DNA from 3 places in the Idiomarina piscisalsi genome. Region 2 is predicted to be linked to each of the others. Evidence: predicted binding sites of a transcription regulator. Region 2 holds the regulator's gene; each other region holds the start of a gene.
What was found. Region 2 encodes ArgR, which controls arginine synthesis, uptake and breakdown. Its sites were predicted from a motif close to ANTGAATANNTATTCANT; they were not measured.
Positions count from the first base shown of each region.

Region 1: the regulator ArgR is predicted to act here: its motif matches at 1,536-1,553, upstream of gltB (glutamate synthase large subunit).
Region 3: the regulator ArgR is predicted to act here: its motif matches at 1,608-1,625, upstream of CEW91_RS01490 (aspartate aminotransferase family protein).

Region 1 covers NZ_CP022133.1:1,818,056-1,821,338, reverse strand. The annotation lists tRNA gene CEW91_RS08795 (tRNA-Lys) at 112-187, shown strand; tRNA gene CEW91_RS08790 (tRNA-Lys) at 217-292, shown strand; gene nadA (quinolinate synthase NadA) at 389-1,429, shown strand; gene gltB (glutamate synthase large subunit) at 1,562-3,283, shown strand, end outside.
Region 2 covers NZ_CP022133.1:2,144,941-2,148,223, reverse strand. The annotation lists gene CEW91_RS10250 (DUF885 domain-containing protein) at 1-81, opposite strand, end outside; gene CEW91_RS10245 (Dyp-type peroxidase) at 198-1,154, shown strand; gene argR (transcriptional regulator ArgR) at 1,130-1,603, opposite strand; gene mdh (malate dehydrogenase) at 1,789-2,721, shown strand.
Region 3 covers NZ_CP022133.1:315,257-318,539, reverse strand. The annotation lists gene astA (arginine N-succinyltransferase) at 1-221, opposite strand, end outside; gene CEW91_RS01490 (aspartate aminotransferase family protein) at 238-1,440, opposite strand; gene CEW91_RS01485 (flagellar brake domain-containing protein) at 1,777-2,481, shown strand; gene CEW91_RS01480 (HDOD domain-containing protein) at 2,478-3,283, opposite strand, start outside.

The sequences.
Region 1 (3,283 bases), 330 kb from region 2:
CGTGAATTAATCAGTCAGACAGTTTTTTTCAATTTTAAGTTGCATAAGTGCGTTATTTCAGTAAACTATGCCGCCGTTGCCAAGCAGAACTGGTAACGAATAATTAGCGTTGGGTTGTTAGCTCAGTTGGTAGAGCAGTTGACTTTTAATCAATTGGTCGCAGGTTCGAATCCTGCACAACCCACCACTCGCTAATGCTAAAAAAATCAGAATTATGGGTTGTTAGCTCAGTTGGTAGAGCAGTTGACTTTTAATCAATTGGTCGCAGGTTCGAATCCTGCACAACCCACCACTTCTTCTTTCTGATAACTTAACTACAACCCCCTCTTGAATTCGACTATACTAGCCGCCACGTTATAACGAACACTTGGACATAAGCTGTAATACCATGACTGAGATTCAAACGCTGGATAACCTTGACTATCGGTTTCCACCAAAACCTAAGCCGTTGACGCCTGAAGAAAAGCAGGAAACGGTTGAACACATTAAAGCGCTTCTTAAAGAGAAAGATGCGGTTTTAGTGGCACATTACTACACCGACCCTGACATTCAGGCACTGGCTGAAGAGACAGGCGGTTGTGTTGCTGATTCGCTGGAAATGGCGCGCTTTGGTCGTGACCATCCGGCGAAAAAGCTCATTGTTGCCGGTGTTCGCTTCATGGGGGAGACGGCGAAAATACTGACACCGAATAAACAGGTGTTAATGCCTACGTTAGATGCCGAGTGTTCACTCGATTTAGGCTGCCCTCCGGAAAAGTTCTCAGAATTTTGTGACCAGCATCCGGATCGTACGGTTGTGGTTTATGCAAATACCTCAGCTGCTGTCAAAGCGCGAGCTGACTGGGTCGTTACCTCAAGCATGGCGTTAGAGCTGGTTGATCATTTAGATGCCAAAGGCGAGAAAATTTTATGGGCACCTGACAAGCATTTAGGTGGCTATATTGCTCGTGAAACGGGCGCAGATATGCTGTTATGGCAAGGTGCCTGTGTTGTGCATGACGAATTTAAAGCCAAAGCACTCAAAGACATGAAGGCGTTGCACCCTGATGCGGCTATTTTAGTGCACCCAGAGTCCCCTGAAAATATTGTCGCAATGGCCGATGCCGTAGGCTCAACATCGCAGCTTATTAAAGCCAGCCAGGAACTGCCTAACTACACCTTTATTGTTGCGACGGATAAAGGCATTTTCTATAAAATGCAGCAACTGCAACCCAACAAGACCTTTATTGAGGCACCAACAGCCGGTAATGGCGCAACATGCCGAAGCTGTGCGCATTGTCCGTGGATGGCGATGAACGGTCTTAAAGCGATTGAACAGGCGCTTGAAACGGGTGGGAAAGAACATGAAATTCATGTCGATCCAGAGCTTGGAGAAAAAGCGATGGTACCGCTGGATAGAATGTTGGCATTTGCTGCGACACTAAAATAACCCCAAAGGCCTCATTTAGAGGTCTTTTTTGCTTTATACAACTCGTTTATAACGATAATAAACAAGCTTCCTACCGAACTTCACAACTGCATGCTAATCTAAAATTAATGATTATTTATTCAGGATTAGTGCATGGGACTGTATCAAAATGCAGACGTAAGGGATAACTGTGGCTTTGGCTTGATAGCGAATATTAATGGTCAGGCCAAGCATGACTTAATAACGACTGCTTTGCATGGTTTAGACCGAATGCAGCATCGCGGTGGCATTGGCTCGGACGGTAAAACGGGTGATGGTTGTGGGTTGTTACTGCAACTGCCGGAACAGTTTTTCAAAGACTTCGCTAAATCTCAGGACTGGTCTCTTAGTAAGAAATTTGCCGTTGGCATGGTTTTTTTCAGCAAAAGCCATGACAAAAAGGAAGCCGCGCGACAGCTTATTGAAGAAGAATTAAAACAGGAAACGTTAACCGTCAATGGATGGCGCAAGGTTCCAACGGATCCGACCATTTTGGGCACGCAGGCCGCCCAGTCAGAACCCGCTATTGAACAAGTCATCGTGTCGGCACCACCGGGGTGGCGAAAAAAAGATCTTGAGCGGCGCCTTTATATGGCGCGCCGCCGAATAGAGCAGCACTACACAGACAACAATGAGCTATACATAGCGTCTTTATCGAGTCTGGTGATTGTTTATAAAGGACTGGTATTGGCGAAGGATTTGGCCAGCTATTACCATGACTTGGCAAATGAGAGTATGACCACTGCCATTTGTGTGTTTCACCAACGTTTTTCAACCAATACAGAGCCCCGGTGGCCATTAGCTCAACCGTTTCGATTTCTGGCGCACAACGGTGAAATTAATACCATACGAGGCAACCGTCAGTGGGCGCGTGCCCGGGCTTACAAATTTCACACGCCATTATTACCTGATCTACAACGCGCCGTTCCCTTGGTGGGCATGAGTGGCTCAGACTCAGCGTCGTTGGACAATATGCTTGAACTGCTGCTTGCTGGTGGTATGGATTTATTCCGCGCGATGCGCTTATTAATTCCGCCTGCTTGGCAGGGGGATGCGACGATGTCAGATGAGATGCGGGCATTCTATGAGTTTAACGCGCTGCATATGGAGCCTTGGGATGGCCCAGCGGGGGTGGTATTGAGCAACGGTCGGCATGTTGCCTGCAGTCTCGACAGAAATGGCTTACGCCCAGCGCGTTACGTGCTCACTGAATCCGGCATACTCACTATTGCGTCCGAAGTCGGCATTTGGGATTACGATGAGGCAGAGGTAACAGAGAAAGGACGTTTAGGTCCGGGCCAAATGATGGCGGTCGACACCTATACGGGGAAGATTTGGTATAACGACGATATTGAAACGGATCTTAAAAAGCGTCATCCATATAAACAATGGTTGTCGCAAAACCGCCGCCACTTAGTGCCGTTTGGGCATAGTCATGCCGACAAAATCGGCCAGCGACTCTATGATGACGAGACCATGGCTGTATTCCACAAAGCCTTTCTCTATTCCGAAGAAGAACTGCAGCAAGTTATCAGTGTTCTTGCCAAAGATGCGCAGGAAGCGGTTGGCTCAATGGGCGATGATACGCCGCAAGCCTTTTTATCCAAACAGCCAAGGTTGCTTTACGATTATTTCCGGCAGCAGTTCGCGCAGGTTACCAACCCGGCAATTGACCCTATTCGCGAACGCCACGTCATGTCGTTAAGTACCATCATTGGTCGAGAACACAACGTATTTAATGAAGCCTCTGGCGATGCTGATCGTGTGGTATTTGAGTCGCCTATTTTAATGTATACCGACGTTAAGCAGTTGCGTGACTTGGACGAAAAACATTAC
Region 2 (3,283 bases):
TTGTTGGGTCGGTTGCTGTGACGTTGTTGTCGCGCAGGCGGTTAACCCTAATAAACTTCCAATAAGAATCAGATTACGCATGATTTTTCCTTGCGGTGTCATAACGAATACAGGCATTCTATAATGCCTTTTGCATGAGTTAATGTAAAAAACAATGCAGTGAACTCACAATAATAATAGTTAAACGGGAGAAAAGGGTGGATAAAGCGCAATCAGGGATATACGCCGAGCCAAATTTGCACGGCTTAACCTTGTTTTGTCATGTCATGAGTGACGATGTTGAGAGCTTACGCCGCAAGTTGTCGCGGTTTCCTTCTATTGTCCAGGACCTCGATGCCCGTTTCTCGGAAGCCATGCTGACGGGATTTGTCGGTATAGGGGCGGAATATTGGGACATACTGTATCCGCATAAACGACCGTTACACTTACAGACGTTTCCTGAGCTCAGTGATGCCGACCGTGAAGCACCGCGGCAACCATTCGATCTTATTATCCATATTCGATGTGACCGCTTTGACGCCAATTATCTCGCTGGCAGAACCATTATGGAATGGTTTGGTTATGACATTGAGGTGGCAGAGCAAATCCGCTCTTTTCGTTATTTAGACGGGCGTGACCTGCTGGGCTTTATTGATGCGCCGGATAACCCAAGGGGTATGCGTAAACGTCAGGCCGCGCTTATTAATACAAACGACGATAGCGACTTTGTTGATGGCAGTTATTTGTTTGTCCAGAAAATTCGTTATGACCTGCGCCGATGGGATTATTTAGGCCCTGAAAAACAAGAGCAGATCATGGGGCGGGAAAAAGTCTCCGGTGAACGGTTGCCGGAGGCAATGATTGATGGCGTTACCCACGCCGCTAAAGCGAAGTTGATGGACAAGAAAGAGCAGCCAATACCTTTGTTGCGGCAGAACATGCCCTGGGGAGACTTACGTGAACAAGGGTTATTGGGTATGTATTTTTCTCACGCGCCAAAGAGTGTGGTCGAGTGGCTGAAGACTCGTTACTACGCCGATGAACAAGGGCAGTATGATCCGGTGCTGGATTACTCTCAGGCGGTGTTAAATTCAAGTTTCTTTGTGCCGTCGATACGGTTTTTATCTGAAAACCGTGAGTTACCGAGCACTCAAGAAGACGGCAGTACAGACTGATTCGCAAACAGTTCTTTGACTTTTTGCAGCGTGAAGTCAATATCCTGTACTTTCACCGGTGCGATAAAAATAGTGTCGTCGCCGGCAATGGTTCCCAGTACGCCTTCTTTTTTACCAACCGAGTCGAGTAAACGAGCAATGAGTTGAGCGGCGCCGGGACTGGTGCGAATAATGACCATCACATCATTATGCTGAATATCCAGTACAAGTTGGCTTAATGGTGCTTTAGTAGAGGGCACTGCTAAATCGGGCGGCAGACAGTAAACCATTTCCTGCTTGGCGTTACGGGTTCGGACGGCGCCGTACTTGCTCAGCATGCGCGACACTTTCGACTGGCTAATACTCTCAAAGCCTTGCTCTTTCAGTACGTTAACTATCTCGCCTTGTGAGCCGTAACGTTCTTCACGCAGTAACGTTTTGAAGGCGTCAATTAATTGATCTTTCACCATTATCGTGCCGCTTCCTGACTGTCATTTTATGCTATAATGCGACCAGTTTACTGCATTCTGTGACGCTATTCGAGCTTTGTTATAAAAGGCGGGTCAGTTGTATTTAACAGCGTATTCAAGTACAGTTTTGCACCAAATTCTGCATGTTTATGCAGTTCTAATCGACAAACAAAACGGAGTCTGAGATGAAAGTAGCCGTATTAGGTGCGGCCGGTGGTATCGGCCAGGCATTGTCATTACTTTTGAAAACACAACTTCCAGCAGGTTCAGAGTTATCTTTGTATGACGTTGCGCCAGTAGTTCCGGGTGTAGCGGTTGACTTAAGTCATATCCCTACCGACGTGAAAGTCACAGGCTTCGGTAAAGACGACTTAGCATCAGCGCTGGTTGGCAGCGACATCGTATTAATTCCTGCCGGCGTACCACGTAAGCCAGGTATGGATCGTTCTGACCTGTTCAACATGAACGCAGGCATCGTTAAAAACTTAGTACAAGGTGTTGCCGACAACTGTCCTGACGCTTGTGTTGGTATCATTACCAACCCGGTAAACACCACGGTTCCTATTGCTGCTGAAGTCCTGAAAAAAGCAGGCTGCTACGACAAGCGTAAGCTGTTCGGTGTCACTACTCTGGATGTTATCCGTTCAGAAGCGTTTGTTGGTGAGCTGCGTGGTCTGAATCCGGAAAACGTAAACGTACCGGTTATTGGTGGTCACAGCGGTACAACGATTCTGCCATTGCTGTCTCAGGTTGAAGGCGTTGAGTTTACCGAGCAAGAAATCAAAGACTTAACTCACCGTATCCAGAACGCAGGCACGGAAGTTGTTGAAGCAAAAGCCGGCGGCGGTTCAGCAACCCTGTCTATGGGCCAGGCTGCAGCGCGCTTTGCTCTGTCATTGCTGAAAGGCCTGCAAGGTCAGGATACTATTGAATGCACTTACGTAGAAGGCCCAGGCGATAACGCTAAGTTCTTCGCACAGCCAGTACGCTTAGGCAAAAACGGCGCTGAAGAAATTCTGTCTTACGGTAAGCTAAGTGCTTTCGAACAAAAATGCATGGACGACATGCTCGACGGCCTGAAAGGCGATATCCAAAAAGGCATCGACTTCGCCAGCTAAGCTTTCAGCTATCCGCTTCTGAAAATATTGGGGCAGGCCAGCATTGGCTGGCCATTGCAGGTTATCTTCCGAAAGACGCCTGCAAGTACGTCCCTGTAAGGCTTGAGCAGCGCCATCCTTGGCGCTGCACACTTTCTCCAGATAAACCTGCAATGGCGTATCGCCAATACTGACCCACCCTAATATTTCCAAGCTATTAGCTGAAAGTTATCTCAGCACTTTCTCCAGATAATCCTGCAACGGCTTCACGCCAAGACTGACCCACCCCAATATTTCCAAACTACATGCTGAAGAGTGCTTCTCAGGCTCAATGTTTAAATATTTCAACTGAAACAGAGTGTTGGTTGTGAGTTATCAGGCTACGGAAATAGTTGATGGGGCAGGCTGCTGGATTGCGAGCGTTACGAGTGTTGAAGGTTTTCATGGCGGAGTGTCGAAGGCCATGGATACTTATTAGAAATGCCCAAAGCGGGAAGGGTTCTGTTTCGGAGGTGTGTAGCGCCATGGATGGCGCTACCCAAGCTCTACAGGGATGTATTCACGGGCGTCGTCCGAAACAGAA
Region 3 (3,283 bases), 760 kb from region 2:
CCCGCGATGGTTCCGGTTTCGGTGTCTTCCATCACAAATAGGTAACTTTCGTCACCCGGTGTTTCGACGTTCTCTTTTCGAAAAGCCTTTTGGGCACGATCAATACGGCGCTCTAATAGCGACTGGTCAACGGGCAACGAGGTAAACCCGTGACCCGACTCAATCGCACACTGATACAACGCTTCGTAATCTGACGGCTTAATGGGTCTGATTAGCAACATAAAAACGCCTCAGTAATTAACCAGCAACCTGAGCAACGGCTTTTTCAAAGCGTTGCAGGCCTTCTTTGATATCGTCTTCAGAGATGATGAGCGATGGGGTAAAACGTACAACGTTTGCCCCCGCTACCAATACCATCACGCCGTGCTCTTGTCCCGCTAACAAGAACTCACGTGCTTTACCTTCATATTGCCCGTTGAGCGCCGCGCCCAGCAACAAGCCCTGGCCACGAACTTCACTGAAGACATTGTACTTTTCATTGATGCGCTGCAGTTCTTCTTTGAAAAGCTGCTCGCGTTTTTTAACGCCGTCCAACGTTTCTTTGGTGTTCACAATATCGAATACCGCTTCAGAAACAGCACAAGCTAACGGGTTACCACCATAAGTACTGCCATGCGTTCCTGGTTTCAGGTGCTCTGCAATTTCTTTAGTCGTTAACATAGCGCCAATTGGGAAACCGCCGCCCAATGCTTTAGCAGAAGTTAAAATGTCAGGTGTTACGCCTAACTGCTCGTAAGCGTAAAGTGTGCCGGTACGGCCAAAACCCGTTTGAACTTCGTCGAAAATAAGCAGTGCGTTATTCTCGTCACACAATTCACGCACCGTTTTCACGAACTCAACGTCTGGCGCTACTACACCACCTTCACCCTGCAGCGGCTCCATCATAACGGCACACGTGTCGTCAGAAATAAGTGCTTTCAACGCTTCAGCATCGTTATAGTCAACGTGTTCAACAGCGCCTGGTTTTGGACCAAAGCCGTCTGAGTAGGCCGGTTGACCACCAACGGTTACCGTAAAGAAAGTACGACCGTGGAAACCTTTAGTAAAAGCAATAATTTTTTGCTTATGCTCGCCGTGCTTTTCAATGGCCCAGCGACGCGCCAGCTTAAGTGCCGCTTCGTTGGCTTCTGCGCCAGAGTTTGCGTAGTAAACACGGTCAGCAAAAGTAGCGTCTGTTAATTTTTTAGCCAAGCGGATAGCCGGCTCATTAGTAAATACGTTACTTAAGTGCCACAACTTTTGGCTTTGCTCTTGCAACGCTGACACCATTGCCGGGTGACAATGACCTAAACAGTTAACAGCAATACCGCCGGCAAAATCCACATACTCGCGACCGTCTTGATCCCACACTCGGGCGCCTTCGCCTTTAACTGGGATCATTGACGCTGGGTTGTAGTTTGGAACCATAACGTCGTTAAACATTTCGCGATTTACTGCCATTTTGTCTGTCATTACTCTCGTCCTTATCGCTCATGCGAATTAACAAAGGTGTCAACAAATGAATGTCTTGAAAAGGGCGCTATTATGCCAAAATTTGACCAGCTTGTCTGTGTTAATTCCTTTCAAACCCCTTTTCATATCAGCATTTGGGAATTTATTGCGTTTTAACTGAATAGTTATGCTTAAGCGCGAATAGTGGCTGAATCTTTACTCACACTTTTTTCTTTAAGTTTCGTGTTGTAAAACTTATTAACAACTCTTTATCATGAATTACATTGCTTTTTGTTCGTTCTTCTTTTAGCCTGAAACTAGTCCTATACAACTTCGGCAGAGGCTATGGAAAAAGAAACACCGACAATACCAGAATCATCTCAGCCCCATATGAAGTTAAATTACTTACGTCCGGGCGATATGATCGACGTTGAGTTTGCATCTGCCACCAAAGTACGCACGAAACTCCAGCTTATCGGTTTTGACAGCGGCCGCTACTTATTGTTGAAGCAACCCAACCCCAAAATCGATGGGAGCTATGTTGACGTTTTGTATGAAGGAAACCCGGTTATTGTTCGTTTGGTTCTGGAAGGTGAAGCTGGTGAGTGCATTGCCTTTAAAAGTAAAATACGAGCGGTAACCAACTTTCCTTTTCGACTCGTTTACCTTGACTACCCTAAAGAAGTTGAACAGCGCGCGCTGCGGGCTCAAAAGCGCGTCAGCACCCACATCCCCGTTGATGTTACCTCAGCAGCCGCTCAACCGGGAGAGCGTAAAAAGCTTGCCAGCGGTGTCATTGTCGATATTTCCTCAGCAGGTTGCAGAATACTCTTTAAAGCTCAAAACGCTGCAGGCAATGTGACGCACATGAATATCAAGGTGAACATTGGCTCAGGGTCGCAAAGAGAGCCGTTGACACTGTCCGGCCAAATTATGAACCAGCGTAAAGAAGTGGGCCGAATCGGTATTGGTGTTCGTTTTACCGACCCGGAAGAGCATATAACAGAAGTGTTTAGTCATCTGCTCATTGACACCGACTTCGAATGTTAGTCAGGAACAATGATTGGCGGACGTTTTAAACTCACGTTATTTAGCCGGGCGAGCGTTTCCGCCGACACCGAATACTTGTTCAATATGTGCTTACCTTCTTCCAGACTCGCTAAGTCGACTTCCCGCATCATGCGGAATTCACAATAAGCGTTTGCCTGGGCTAATACCTCAGCATACTCGGAATCATAGTGAGGTGTTGTTCTGTCTGCCTGGGTAAAATCGAGCAAATGCTTGCTAACTGGTACCCGCTTCAACCCCCAGCCTTCGGCGACTAAATAACTCACTTCTTTATCTTTCTCTAACATCAAGTCACGCAAAAAACGCTCGTCCGGCGTTAACTGAACAAGCGCATTATGTCGTTCCGGCGACTTGTCATTAACTGAGGCCATCGCGAACTCACGCTGCACGTCATCAAACAGCTTCAAGTACAGTTTAGTTAGCGCGATTTTGCCCAGCTCATGGAACATCCCCATGGTGTAAGCCAAAATCGGATCTTTTAACTTTCTTTCCACCGCAATGTTATGAGCCGCTATGCTGGTACCCAGTGAATGCTCCCAAACTTTTCTGCGAAACAACGTAAACGGCTGTGTCGACGGCGGTAACCAGTTCTGCATAATGTAAGCCGGTGCCAGTAGCCGAAGGTTCTCGGTACCCACAAAACTCATCGCCACCCGCAAGTTATCAAGTTTTACCTGCTTGTTACGATCAATAAACGGTGGTTGATTAACGGTACGCAGCAAGCCAGTATGAAACCAGTCCATACCCTGCACGATAGATTCAATACGACGCATTGAAGCGGCTT